DNA from 3 places in the Enterococcus sp. AZ196 genome. Region 2 is predicted to be linked to each of the others. Evidence: predicted binding sites of a transcription regulator. Region 2 holds the regulator's gene; each other region holds the start of a gene.
What was found. The regulator CtsR, encoded in region 2, represses protease genes until heat stress. The targets are predictions, from matches to a motif close to TTGGTCAAAAAAGGTCAAANA.
Positions count from the first base shown of each region.

Region 1: the regulator CtsR is predicted to act here: its motif matches at 3,350-3,370, upstream of clpB (ATP-dependent chaperone ClpB).
Region 3: the regulator CtsR is predicted to act here: its motif matches at 2,215-2,235, upstream of clpP (ATP-dependent Clp endopeptidase proteolytic subunit ClpP).

Region 1 is NZ_JBIPAM010000001.1:522,619-527,594, forward strand. It holds gene pepT (peptidase T) at 1-896, shown strand, start outside; gene IGI67_RS02520 (lysylphosphatidylglycerol synthase transmembrane domain-containing protein) at 1,071-2,105, shown strand; gene IGI67_RS02525 (zinc-binding alcohol dehydrogenase family protein) at 2,124-3,155, opposite strand; gene clpB (ATP-dependent chaperone ClpB) at 3,419-4,976, shown strand, end outside.
Region 2 is NZ_JBIPAM010000001.1:2,497,568-2,502,543, forward strand. It holds tRNA gene IGI67_RS12000 (tRNA-Thr) at 1-22, shown strand, start outside; tRNA gene IGI67_RS12005 (tRNA-Gly) at 27-98, shown strand; tRNA gene IGI67_RS12010 (tRNA-Leu) at 121-206, shown strand; tRNA gene IGI67_RS12015 (tRNA-Arg) at 219-292, shown strand; tRNA gene IGI67_RS12020 (tRNA-Pro) at 309-382, shown strand; gene IGI67_RS12025 (CtsR family transcriptional regulator) at 501-968, shown strand; gene IGI67_RS12030 (ATP-dependent Clp protease ATP-binding subunit) at 974-3,472, shown strand; gene IGI67_RS12035 (peptidase U32 family protein) at 3,578-4,492, shown strand; gene IGI67_RS12040 (peptidase U32 family protein) at 4,506-4,976, shown strand, end outside.
Region 3 is NZ_JBIPAM010000001.1:1,180,694-1,185,669, forward strand. It holds gene miaA (tRNA (adenosine(37)-N6)-dimethylallyltransferase MiaA) at 1-707, opposite strand, end outside; gene IGI67_RS05770 (glycerophosphodiester phosphodiesterase) at 704-1,438, opposite strand; gene IGI67_RS05775 (hypothetical protein) at 1,509-2,024, opposite strand; gene clpP (ATP-dependent Clp endopeptidase proteolytic subunit ClpP) at 2,321-2,914, shown strand; gene IGI67_RS05785 (lactate utilization protein) at 2,973-3,614, opposite strand; gene IGI67_RS05790 (DUF3788 domain-containing protein) at 3,786-4,241, opposite strand; gene IGI67_RS05795 (DNA/RNA non-specific endonuclease) at 4,360-4,976, opposite strand, start outside.

The DNA of each region.
Region 1 (4,976 bases), 2.0 Mb from region 2:
AATATACATTAAACGTAAAAGATTTTCCTAACTTAAAGAATTATGCTGGTCAAACATTGATTACAACGGACGGTTCGACACTACTAGGCTCTGATGATAAATCTGGGATTGCTGAAATTATGACAGCGATGGAATACTTGATCAAGCATCCCGAAATCAAGCATGGTGAAGTGCGTGTCGGCTTTGGTCCCGATGAGGAAATCGGAATCGGTGCGGATAAGTTTGATGTGAAGCAATTCAATACAGATTTTGCATACACAATGGATGGCGGACCGATCGGTGAACTACAATACGAAACATTCAGCGCAGCTCAAGCCGAAATTACGATGCACGGTAAGAATGTTCATCCAGGTACAGCCAAAAATACGATGATCAATGCTTTACAAATGGCAATCGATTTCCATAATCAATTACCAGAGGCTGATCGGCCAGAGAAAACAGACGGCCGTGAAGGGTTCTTCCATTTATTAGCTCTAAATGGAAATGTCGAAGAAGCGAAAATGACTTACATTATTCGAGATCATGACCGCGCTAAATTTGAAGAACGCAAACAAATGATTACTGAGCTTCAAGCAAAAATGAACAGTCAATTTGATCAAGAGCGTGTGGAAATCAACATGTATGATCAATACTACAATATGGGTGAGATTATTGAAAAGGACATGAGTGTCATCGATCTAGCCAAAGGTGCGATGGAAGAAGTTGGTGTAACACCAATTATCGAGCCAATCCGCGGAGGTACTGACGGATCTAAAATCTCATTCATGGGTATTCCAACGCCAAATATTTTTGCTGGAGCAGAAAATATGCATGGACGCTTTGAATTTGTTTCATTGCAAACAATGGAAAAAGCCGTTGATGTAATCGTGAAAATTATTGAAAACAATGCTAAATAGTTTTTTTCTGAAAAAGCTTTGAGGAAACTTGAAGCTTTTTCTTTTTTTGCTCATTCGCATGTGGTAGGCTATAGCAATAAAGAAAAAATGAGTCTATAGACAATATCAGTTCCGTTTTCCCCAGTTTATTTAAGATGTGGAAAATGAGTACAATGAACTAGGAGTTAAAAAAAAATGAACCTTTCGATCAATCGTAAATTGATTCTAAATATCTTGTTGTTTATAGTAATGATCGGTGTGATTATCTTTGTCATCCGCGACTCGTTAAGTGATATTTTTACTGAGCTTGGGAGAACCTCCTTGCCAGTACTCTTAGGGGTTACAGGATTAGGCGTAATCAGTCAGATTATTGAGGGATATACCATAAAAAATATTGCCGGGGAGTTTAATCCCAAATTTACTGTACGAGATGGCTTTTTTGCTTCGGCATATGCGACCTTTTATCGAGTAATTACTTTTGGAACAGGCTCAATCGTATCTGAGGTGATCTACTATCATAAGAAAGATCTGAGATACTCAGAAGGAACAGGCACCAGCGCTTTGCGAATGGTCACGTATAAAATAGCATTGATGATTTGGGCATTGTTTTTTTTGATCGTAAAAGGCAATGCGATCCAAGAACATATCGCTAATGGTATCTTTTTAGTTCTCGCAGGAATACTCGTGACCTTGCTGATCATTTCGACTTTATTGGTCCTAAGCTTGAATATCAATGCTCAGGTTTTACTGGTGATTATTTGTAATCGGCTGTTCAAAAGACAAAAGCTGCGAGATATTGTTGATCAGGTGAACAATCAGGTCTACTCTTTGCGGGGAGCGATCAAAACGTTCATTCGGGATCGTAATGCGGTTATCCGTGTTTTCTGCTCCAATATGGCAAAATTGGTTGTGTGGTATTCGTTGCCGTTTTTTATTTTGATAAAAGATTACCCTGAAATCGATCTTTGGTTAACGGTTGCATTGATTAGCTTTACGGTGATTCTTGGGGGAGTTTTACCGGCACCAGGAGGAATCGGCGGGTTTGAATTTGTCTATGTACTATTGTTTCGACATGTTGTAGGAAAAGTCGATGCCGTATCATCCCTGCTTCTTTACCGCTATGCGACGTATCTATTGCCATTTTTGATTGGAATGATCTATGTTCTATTTAACAAGCAGCGTCAAATAAACCATGAAATTAAAGAGGCTAAAAAGGAAGTTAACGACTGATTTCGTTAACTTCCTTTTTTAATAATGTACAACCAGCTTTCCGATCATTTTATTTTCTTCGATAAACTGATGCGCTTGATAAAAGACCTCTGGGGAAAAGCCAGGAATAATTTTGGTCAAAGTGCTTTTAATCTTTTTTTCCAACAGCAATTGAACGAGCAATTCTAATATTACTCCTTGTGAGGCAACATTATAGTCAAAGTCCGTCTTAGCGAACATATACTCCCAATCAAAGCTTCCGGATTTATTTTTCAATTTGGCCAAATTCAAATCTTTACTTGATCCGACTATTGAACCAAGATGACCAAAGGGTTCAAGCAGATCGCTCATCTCTTCGAAGTAGCGGTCTGTAGAATGAAGAATCAAAATGTAAGGTAATGATTTATAGCCGATTTTTTTAAGTTGTTTAGTCAAATCCTTATGGTGATCGATGATATGATCAGCCCCCATTTTCTCAGACCATTCTTTGCTTTCTTTACGTGAAGCAGTCGTAATTACAGTTAGGCCAGCCCATTTAGCTAATTGAGTGGCTACTGAACCGACACCGCCAGCCCCATTGATAATCAAAATCGTTCCTTCATTTTGCTTTTCTTCAGGGATCAATCTCATTTTTTCAAACAACATTTCATAAGCAGTAATAAAAGTTAAAGGCATTGCAGCCGCTTCATCAGTTGAAATTCCGTTTGGTAATTTTGCAACGATTCGAGAATCAACGATTTGGTTCTCACTGTAACTTCCAAATCTTTTCGTTGTACCAGCAAAAAAGACTCGATCACCAATCTCCATATTTTTCACTTCACTGCCTAGCTGAGTAACAATACCGACGCTATCAAATCCTAAGATATGCGGTTGAGGAGTCCCTTTGCCGCTTTGTCTTAGTTTTGTGTCTACTGGATTGATTGAGACAGCCAAATTTTTAATGACTAAATCAAATTTATTTAATTTTGGAAGCATCACTTCATATGTTTCAAAATGGTTTCCTTCCGAAAGTGGAAACCCCTTTTCAAATCCGATCACGCGAGAAATCATCAAATCACTCTCCTTGTCCATACTAAATCACTCATTTTCTTGGTGAAAGATGAGCTTGATTTTCACGTCTTATCATTTTCTAGTCAGCATTTGGCTCATTAAAAAGAGTCAGATGAAAAGCTAATAGGCTAACTAGTACCTTATTAGTAATGAGAGAATTGTAGCATTATTTCGAATTTCTTCATAATAATAAACGTCGAATTTGCTGAGTTTAATGTTTGACCTTTACTGACCAATGTTATATACTGATACTTGTAAAAATTAATTATGTCGGAGGTATGTTTATGAATATCGAAAAAATGACGACAACTTTACAAGAAGCGGTTGCTGAAGCTCAGCAAATTGCGGTTACAAGACATCATCAAGAAATTGATATTGCTCACTTATGGAAAATTTTTTTACAGCCAAATCATTTTGGCCGAAATTTTTATACCGACGTGGGAATTGACGTTGAACAGTTTGAGCGAGAAGTGGATAGGGTATTAGATGAGTATCCCACTGTTAGTGGCGGTAATGTTCAATATGGTCAAAATCTTAGCCAAAATCTATTTAACCTTTTGAGTGAAGCAGACAAATTACGAGAAAAATTTCAGGATGATTTTTTATCTACAGAAATTGTCATTTTAGCGTTGATGAAATTAAAAAATTATTCATTGACGAAGTATTTGATTCAGCAAGGGTTGAGTGAAAAACAACTACAGAAAAATATTGAAGAAATGCGAGGAGGGGATCGAGTGACCTCACAAAATCAAGAAGAAACTTATAAAGCATTGGAGAAATACGGCGTTGATTTAGTTCAGCAAGTTAAAAATGGCAAGCAGGATCCGATTATTGGTCGTGATGAAGAAATTCGTGATGTTATCCGAATTCTTTCTCGAAAAACAAAAAATAATCCAGTGTTAATTGGTGAGCCGGGTGTTGGTAAAACTGCCATTGTGGAGGGATTGGCACAACGGATTGTACGCAAAGATGTTCCTGAAAATCTAAAGGATAAAACTGTTTTTTCTTTGGATATGGGATCATTGATTGCTGGAGCAAAATTTCGAGGTGAGTTTGAAGAACGTTTAAAGGCAGTTTTAAAAGAAGTCAAAAAATCAGACGGCAGAATTTTATTGTTTATCGATGAAATTCATAACATTGTTGGCGCTGGAAAAACAGAAGGCAGCATGGATGCCGGAAATATCCTTAAACCAATGTTGGCTCGTGGCGAGTTGCATTTGATTGGCGCTACGACTTTAGATGAATACCGTCAATATATGGAAAAAGACAAAGCACTGGAACGTCGATTCCAAAAGGTTTTAGTGAAAGAACCGACGGTCGAAGATACGATCAGCATTTTACGTGGGTTGAAGGAGCGATTTGAGATCCACCATGGTGTAAATATCCATGACAATGCTTTAGTAGCTGCAGCGACGTTATCAGATCGTTACATTACAGATCGTTTCTTACCTGATAAGGCGATCGATTTAGTTGATGAAGCTAGTGCCAGTATTCGAGTGGAAATGAACTCGATGCCAACAGAACTTGATCAAGTAACTCGCCGGTTGATGCAATTAGAAATTGAAGAAGCCGCTTTAAAAAAAGAGAGCGATGATGCAAGCAAAAAACGTTTAGAAAACCTGCAAGAAGAACTGGCTGATCTTCGCGAAGAAACTAATGCAATGAAATTACAATGGGAAACTGAAAAAGAAGAAGTCAATGTCGTTTCCAATAAACGAGCGGAAATCGATCAAGCTAAACACGAGTTAGAGGATGCAGAAAACAATTATGACCTCGAACAAGCAGCTGTACTGCGTCATGGCACGATTCCAAATTTGGAGAAAGAGTTAGCTGAGCTTGAAG
Region 2 (4,976 bases):
GGTTCAAGTCCTTTAGCCGGCATCATGCGGAAATAGCTCAGTGGTAGAGCACCACCTTGCCAAGGTGGGGGTCGCGGGTTCGAACCCCGTTTTCCGCTTTCCTGAAGACCAGGGAAGAACGCCGGGGTGGCGGAACTGGCAGACGCACAGGACTTAAAATCCTGCGGTGAGTGATCACCGTACCGGTTCGATTCCGGTCCTCGGCATAATACAAATATGCGCCCATAGCTCAACTGGATAGAGTGTTTGACTACGGATCAAAAGGTTAGGGGTTCGACTCCTCTTGGGCGCGTGGTTTTTTTGTTTATCGGGAAGTAGCTCAGCTTGGTAGAGCACTTGGTTTGGGACCAAGGGGTCGCAGGTTCGAATCCTGTCTTCCCGATCAAAAAGAAGGTGAAAGCCTTCTTTTTTTTTATCCTAATTTAAAGAAAAGCGTTCTTCTTTATTTCATGCGCTAAATTCGATATAATTATGGTCAGGAATAGTCAATAGGAGGCGATATCATGAGTAGAAATACCTCTGATTTGATCGAATCTTACTTGAAAGATATTTTAGAAAATAATGAAATTATCGAAATTCGAAGAGCGGAGATGGCGCAGCTGTTCAATTGTGTTCCTTCCCAGATAAATTATGTGATCAATACGCGTTTTACTTTTCAACGAGGCTATTTAGTTGAAAGTAAACGAGGTGGTGGAGGCTATATTCGAATAAGTAAAGTTAAGATTTCTGATCAGCATTATTTTTTAGAGCAATTAATGGATTCTTTTGGAACTGAAATTTCGGAGGCGAATGCTTTTGGGATTATTCAGAAATTATTTGAAGAAGAAATTATTACTGAAAATGAAGGTAATTTGATGTTAAGCGCAGTATCGAAGAATGTTCTTGGGATCAGTCAAATTGAGAATAGACTACGGGGAAGAATTCTTCATGGATTTTTGGAACGTTTAAGTTATGAGAAAAAGGAGTGAGGGATATGGATCAGCTGTATACAGAACGCGCAAAAGCAGTATTATCGATTGCGCAACAAGAAGCCAAGTATTTTAAACACCGCTCGGTTGGTTCGGAACATTTATTGTTAGCATTAGTGATCGAACAACAAGGAATCGCGGGAAAAACGTTACGTCAGATGAATTCAAGTGAGAACGATATTCGTGAAGAAATCGAGCACATGACAGGGTATGGATCGGTTAAGTCGTATCCCGAGGGAGGATATCTTCCCTATTCTCCAAGAGCAAAACAGATTTTGATTTTTGCTGATGATGAAGCTAAGCGTTTCAATGCAAAACTAGTTGGAACAGAACATATTTTATTAGGATTATTGAGAGATGACGAAATTTTAGCTTCCCATATCTTAGTAAATTTGGGTCTGAGCTTACCTAAAATGCGGCAACTTCTGTTGAAAAAAATGGGCGTTAATGAGACGCAAAATACTAATCAAGGAGTTGGAACTCGTAGAAAAACTCCTGCGAAACCTGCACAAAACAATACCCAAGGAACACCTACCTTAGATGGCTTAGCTCGTGATTTAACGAAGTTGGCCCGAGAAAAACGCTTGGATCCAGTAGTGGGAAGAGATAGCGAGGTACGACGAGTAGTACAAATTTTAAGTCGTCGTACGAAGAATAATCCTGTATTAGTTGGAGAGCCTGGTGTTGGTAAAACGGCAATCGTTGAAGGGTTGGCTCAACGGATTATTTCTGGAGATGTACCAGAAGATATGCGTGGCAAACGCTTGATGATGTTGGATATGGGAGCACTTGTTGCTGGTACAAAATATCGCGGAGAATTTGAAGATCGCTTGAAAAAAGTAATTGATGAAATTTATCATGATGCTCAAATTATCTTGTTCATTGATGAGTTGCATACGTTGATTGGTGCTGGTGGAGCTGAAGGCGCGATTGATGCATCAAATATTTTAAAACCTGCATTGGCCCGTGGCGAATTACAAACGATTGGTGCGACAACATTAGATGAGTATCAAAAATATATTGAAAAAGATTCCGCTTTAGAACGCCGTTTTGCTCGAGTACAGGTGGAGGAACCAACACCTGAAGAAGCTGAAGAAATTTTGAAAGGTCTGCGGCCACGATATGAGGAACATCATGGAGTGGAAATTACCAATGACGCTTTACATGCGGCAGTCTCTTTATCTGTAAGATACATCAATTCACGTCAACTACCAGATAAGGCAATTGATTTGATGGATGAATCTTCTGCAAAGGTTCGTCTGGATTCCACTGATGAAGTATCAGAACTTACAGAGTTGGAAGAAGAAGTTCAAGATTTAGTGACAGAAAAAGAAAAAGCGATTCAAAATCAAGATTTTGAATCAGCAGCACGTTTACGCTTGCGTGAAAAGCAATTATCTGAAGTATTGGAGCAAGCGAAAGTTAAGGCTGCAAAACAAGAAAATGGCTATATCGATCAAGTTACTGACGAGGATGTGGCGGCAGTTGTTTCTCAATGGACCGGCGTACCGTTACAGCAGTTAGAGAAAAAGGAAAGTCAGCGTCTATTAGACTTAGAAAATATTTTACATGAAAGAGTTGTCGGACAAGAAGAAGCTGTCAAAGCTATCTCACGAGCTATCCGCCGTGCTCGTAGTGGATTGAAAGATCCTAATCGTCCGATTGGTTCCTTTATGTTTTTAGGCCCAACTGGCGTCGGAAAAACGGAATTGGCGAAAGCCTTGGCTGAAGCGATGTTTGGTAGTGAAGAAGCTTTAATCCGAGTAGATATGTCTGAATATATGGAAAAATATAGCACGAGTCGTTTAATTGGATCGCCTCCAGGTTATGTTGGGTATGAAGAGGGCGGACAGTTGACAGAGAAAATTCGCCAAAAGCCTTATTCAGTCATTCTATTGGATGAAGTAGAAAAAGCTCATCCGGATGTGTTTAATATTTTATTACAAGTTTTGGATGACGGTCATTTAACAGATTCGAAGGGCCGGAAAGTCGATTTTCGTAATACCATCTTGATTATGACTTCAAATATCGGCGCAACAGAAATCCGCGAGGAGAAAAATGTTGGATTCAATGTAAAGGATATTACCAAAGATCATCAAGCAATGGAAAAACGTATATTGGAAGAACTGAAAAAAGCTTTCCGTCCGGAATTTTTAAACCGAATTGATGAAACAGTTGTCTTTAAATCGTTAGATCAAGAGCAAATTCATGAAATAGTAAAAATTATGAGCCGCTCCATTTTAGATCGTATGAGGGAACATGAAATTAAAGTGAAAATCACGTCAGCCGCTTATGATGTGATCGGAAAAGTTGGTTTTGACCCTGAATATGGCGCCCGGCCAATACGCAGGGCACTGCAGAAAGAGATTGAAGACCGCTTGGCAGAAGCATTATTATCTGGGCAAATTCAATTGGGAGATGCTGTAACAATTGGTGCCAGCAAGGGGAAAGTTACATTAACTGTAAAAAACCCTAAAGAAGAAAAAATTCCAGAAAAAGTTTAGTTGATCAGAGGATGACGTATTGACGTTGTCCTCTTTTTCTAGCTCCTCAGTTGGAAACTTTTGGAAGCTGTGATAGTATGAGAAAGTCTAAAAGGAGGACCTATCATGATTGAATTAATTGCGACGGCAGAATCGATAGTTCAAGCCGAAGATTTATTTGCTGCTGGCGTGGATACACTATACATAGGAGAAGAGGCTTTTGGTTTGCGCTTGTCTCATTCTTTTTCTCGTGATGAACAAAAAACATTGATCGAAACGGCACATGCTCAAGGGAAGAAAATAAATATTGCTGTCAATGGTATTATGCATCCTGATAAGATGAAGCAGATACCAGAATATTTAACTTTTTTAGCTGAAGTAAAACCGGACCATGTAGTTGTGGGGGACACTGGGGTTATTTACTTATTGCAAGAGTATGATTTACCTTATATTTATGATGCAGAAACATTGGTGACAAATGCGCGACAAATCAATTTTTGGCAGAAAAAAGGTGCGGTAGGTGCTGTTTTAGCGCGTGAGGTACCTTTTGAAGAAATGCTGAGTTTAAAACAGCATGTTGATGTCCCAGTGGAGGTACTAGTTTATGGTGCTACGTGTATTCACCAATCGAAAAGACCATTGTTAGATAATTATTTCAACTACACGAAGCAAATGGAGAAAACTTCAAAAGAACGTGGATTGTTTCTTTCAGAGCCGAAAAAGGCAGATACCCATTACTCAATCTATGAAGATCAGCATGGAACGCATATTTTTGCGGATAACGATCTGAATCTAATGAAAGAATTGAGTGAATTGACTCAGGCAGGCTATCAAACATGGAAACTCGATGGGTTATTTACCCCAGGAGCTGATTTTGTGGCCATTGCAAAAATTTTTGCGAATGCTAAAGCAGCAATTGAAAAGGATTCTTGGGATGAAGCAGCGATAGTCAATGCTTATCAAGAAATTCAAAAATATCATCCTGTTGGTCGAGGAATGGATACTGGTTTTTATCATCTGGACCCAACAGCGATTAAATAGGAGTAATAGCAACATGACAAAGAGAAAATTAAAGCGGCCCGAGGTTTTAGCGCCAGCCGGGACACTGGAGAAATTAAAAACAGCCATTCATTATGGCGCGGATGCTGTATATATTGGTGGAGATGCTTACGGGCTGCGTTCTAGGGCTGGAAACTTCTCATTTGAAGAAATGTCAGAAGGGGTGGCTTTTGCTAATAAGTATGGTGCAAAAGTCTATGTAGCAGCCAATATGGTGACACACGAAGGCAATGAAGAAGGGGCTGGAGAATTTTTCAAAAAGCTACGTGATATTGGCATCTCGGCAGTAATCATTTCTGATCCAGCCTTGATAGAGATTTGTGCTTCTGAAGCACCGGGGTTAGAAATACATTTATCGACACAAGCATCAGCTACAAATGCTGAGACCTTGAAGTTTTGGCAAAATGAGGGGTTGGAGCGAGTCGTTTTAGCCCGTGAGGTTTCAATGGAGGAGTTAGCAGAGATT
Region 3 (4,976 bases), 1.3 Mb from region 2:
ATTCCTTGAGCAGCTTGCACTTCAGGGGTTTTAGCCAATTTTTTAGCTTCCTCTAGCAAGCCCTGTTCAACCATTAAGTCAACACGCTCATTGATCCGCTGATACAAAATCGCTCGATCCGTGTTTAAACCGACTATAAAACTGTCATAAAGCTTTTGAGGCTGTTCCTTTGGTTCGAGAATAGAGTGCCCTGTTGTCTCAAAAACCTCTAACGCTCGAATCACTTTTTTACGATTGTTGTAATGAATCTTCTTCGCAGCCAGAGAATCTGCGGCTTGCAGTTTTTGCCACAATGCTTCATTCCCATTATTATCTGCAAAAGCTTCATATTTAATCCGGAGTGTATTATCTATAGCTTCTCCTTCGCTACCAAGCTTATAATCCCACAATAAGGATTGGATATATAAACCAGTCCCCCCCACGACGATTGGTACTTTACCTCTGCGACTGATTTCCTCAATTGTTCTTCTAGCCGTTTTCTGAAAATCCGCAGCAGAATAATTTTCATCAACATTCTTCACGTCGATCAAATGATGGGCAATCCCAGCCATTTCACTCGGAGTCACTTTAGCAGTTCCGATATCTAACCCACGATATACTTGCATAGAATCTCCGCTAATAATCTCTCCATTGAACTTTTTTGCCAAGTCAATACTCAAGCTTGTCTTACCAACCGCAGTTGGTCCAACGATTGTTATTACCTTCATTGTTTGAACCTGCTTCTTGTACGGATGGCTTTTTCCGGAAAATCGGTAATTATACCGGCCAAATTATTTTCATAACAAGTCATCATGGTTTCGTAAAGATTGGGTGTCCAAGGTCGAATAGCTTTTTCATAATTCTTAACAATCTCAGGATGCTGTTTTACCCAATCATAGCTCGGATGCAAGCCCTCAATAAAGTCCGTCTCTAAGACAGTCTGATATTTTTCCAGATCATTTTTCTGAATCAAATCATATTGTATATCCGGCTCGTACTCATGCATGATTCGCAAAGAGTCAATATTAAAACTCGTGTACCAATACGTGAATGGCCACTCCTTACTTGTCATGACTTTCGATATTTTTTCTTCAATTCCTGGGTAATGAAATTTATTCGTCTTAATTTCAATACATAAGAAGCCACGAAAACGCATCTGCAGCAATAAATTCAGAACTTCCTGCAGTGTCGATATTTTAGTCGCCTGATATTTTTCATCAAACCAGCTGCCGGCATCCAGTTCTTTGATTTCTTTTAATGTTAACTCTCGAATCAGCCCTTTGCCATCAGTTGTGCGATCAACACTTTCATCATGAATAACGACTAACTGCTGGTCGGCTGTTAGATGAACATCCAATTCGATGCCATCCGTACCAGTCCGTACCGCCTCCATGAATGCCGGCAATGTGTTCTCAGGATGAGTGCCTGCACTCCCACGATGAGCAATAATAACTGTCATCCAATACCACCTCGTTCATAATCTATTAAATGAATTAGTTTTAAATCTTTCCACGTCCACTTGTAAAACGCTATTGTACATTGAAATAACGTAAAGGCTGTTTAGTCGAGCGAGCTAACTGCTGTTTCTTTTCATCTAGTATCTCTAAAAGCTGCTCAGAGAAAGTCTCCATGACAATCCGTCCGCCCTTATAAGTATAACCGCCGATCTTAACGGTTTCCTCGGGAGATAAAATAACTTTTCGGTGAGAGATATTTTTGAAAAACTCTTCGATTAAATAATTTGGCAAGTAAAAATTATTTTGAGCAGCAAAAGAATTTAAATAAATGAAATCATCAATCGTAATGTAACAGTCATCGAACGAATTAAACGTCACATAATCTTGCATTAAAACATTTCGTTTGGATAAAATCTCATTCACTTTTTTGTTTAAAAGATTGATTGTTTCAATTTCTTTAACCTGATGCTCCAATTCTCTTTCACGTTGATGGCGCAAGTCGATATACTTAAAAACAAAATAAACGGCAAGACCTGTCAATCCTGCTCCAATCAATACACCAATTAGTCCAATAAATGCGATTTCCACGTTTTTTCCTCCTAATTCATACTTATGGAATTATTCCTTACAAAAGTAAACTGATTCTCAACACGTCTATCATCCCACTGAAGAATTTATAAAAATGCGGCAATCTGACATCCTGTTATCATCGGTATTAATAGTACCATATTTTCATGTTTCTAGGATAGTTTGACCCGTTTAAAAAAACGGAGCCTTCTATTTGACCAAAACTGACCAACGTTGTATACTTTCTTTAAGTTTTAGCAATCTAACCTCGTTTGTGCTAAAATAATTTACGAACAATATTTTAAGGAGGATTCACTATGAATTTAGTTCCTACAGTCATTGAACAATCATCTCGTGGCGAACGTGCTTACGACATTTATTCTCGTTTATTAAAAGATCGCATCATTATGCTGAGTGGTCAAGTGAACGACGATATGGCGAACACCATCATCGCCCAATTATTATTCTTGGATGCCCAAGATTCTGAAAAAGATATTTATCTTTACATCAACTCTCCAGGCGGTAGCGTTTCTGCTGGCTTAGCAATTTTCGATACTATGAACTTTGTAAAAGCTGATGTACAAACTATTGTACTTGGTATGGCCGCTTCAATGGGAAGCTTCCTACTGACAGCTGGCGCTAAGGGCAAAAGGTTTGCATTGCCAAATGCTGAGATCATGATTCACCAACCACTAGGTGGTGCACAGGGACAAGCTACTGAAATCGAAATTGCCGCACGTCACATTTTAAAAACGCGTGAACGTTTGAACAACATTTTGTCTGAACGTACTGGTCAACCGATCGAAGTAATCGAACGCGACACCGATCGTGATAACTTCATGACGGCCGAAGAAGCAAAAGCTTATGGTCTGATCGATGAAGTGATGGAAAATAGCAGCTCTTTAAGCTAAACGACAAGAAACCGAGGAAAATTCCTCGGTTTTTAATTTTGTTTGACTCGCTATTTTCTTATAGGCCAACTTCATCAATGATCAAGAAAATAACGATACGATCTTTTGCCATTGAACGTCGTGTGATGACAAGCGTATTGCAAATGCATTCTGTTTGAAGACAATCACCGCAGAGACCTTTTTTGATGCATGGTGTTTTCTGTAATCCTAAACGGTGAGCATTTAATGGGGCCGTATTTTTTCTTACCATTTCTACTGTCGCAGTTAAATCTCCATAAACTTTTCGCATACTGACAAAGGCCAGTACTTTATCTGGACCATAGGTCAGAGCAGCCACACGATTTCCTACGCTATCGATATTTACTAGCTCCCCCTCTTCAGTGATTCCGTTAATACTCGTTAAAAAATAATCAGAAAGCAATGCTTGTTTCATCACTTGATGTCGCTCTTCTGGTGATTTTGTTCTTTCTCGATCAATGATCTTTTGCCCTCTTTTGTATAGCTCTTCAATTACACCAGATTGCTCTACAGTAATCGAACCGCCAAAACCCACTGATTTATCAGGATCAATGATCTTCATCGCCTGTTCTCTCGCTTCCAACAGGTTCTGACAAATAATTGGCTGAAAATTCCGCCGTTCCAACTTTTTGCTTAATGTTGATGCCGCCGCAACATAACGTTTTCTTTGATAATCTTCCATTAGCTAACTCCTTAGTCAAATAGTTATCTTTTTAATTATACGTTCAAAATTCACATACTTACTCATTTCCCAAAAAAGAGATTCTTACTTCCTTCTCTATTTTCAATTATTTAAGTTCGATTCGCAATAACAAGTTTAGCTTGAGCACAAAAAGTGCCCAAGAAGAATATCTTAGGCATTGTTAGTTTTTTTAGTTGAACGAGCTCTGAGTGCTGCCAGTTCTTTGATATCCTGTAAGATATCTTGATCCGTTACTTCAAAAGAGATTGATTTTCCTAGTTTGCTGGACTTGGCATTCTGATACTTATTTTTAGTATACTCACAACACATTGATATCAACGCATTGGCATCATCTAATTCTTTCGCACTGAAGGAAACCATCGCAACGAAATATCCTTGCTTTGGATACACTGTGCACAACGCTTTGCCGTTCTTCTTGAACTTTATATTCCATCCTTTCCAATAGCCCTCTCCCATTGAACAACCGCTATAAGCACGCTTAGGTTTCACAGCATAGGTCTGTATTAAATACTCCGATAATTCTTGCCATAATGGATTTGAAATAAAGTCTGAAATTTGTCGGTCTGTCGGTTCGATATCCACATGGAATAATTCATACCATTGCATAGTAGCACCCGCTTTCTTCTTTAGTGACTATTCATTTTAGCTGACAACGTAGTTTTATGCTTGTTCTCCAATGCTCTTTTCAAAAAAATCATCCAAGATAAACTTGGATGATTTTCTTCTACTCTTTTTGAGAATAGCCATTTTGATAATCAATCTTAATACCATCTTGGACATTGTAAATGAAGAGATTAAATGATATCTCATCATCTTCGATACTTTGTCCCTCCATTTGGACACCGCGAGCAACCAATTCATTTCCTTTAAAATAAGGCGTTACGCGATAACGTACATGGTGGTTCGTTTTACGAATGTAATTCCCAATTTCAATCTCATGGTCATTCATTCCTGGATCATTTAATGACGCCGTACCAGTCATCAAATTTTTCAAATTGTTGTTCTCTCCTGAAAATTGAAAAGCAATCAAATGGGCGCGGTTAAACAATGGCTCATCATTATAAAATTTTTGATGCCAGCCTGTTGGTTTGACATATAAACGTTCACGTTCTTGATGCGGCATCAAATCTTTGCCTAACATGGCGTTGGCAACCCCAACTCGATTCAGCTGGTCCAATTCTGAAAAGCGCGTCCAGGTACCTTCATTTAATGAAAGGTCCTCCTCAGAAAAGCTCGGCTGGTTATGGTTCAATTGGATTGTTTGATGCTTGCCATCATACTCTGGTACTTCTGAAACTTGACTTACATTAATTTTCTTTACTGAATTAGTCGACTCTTCAT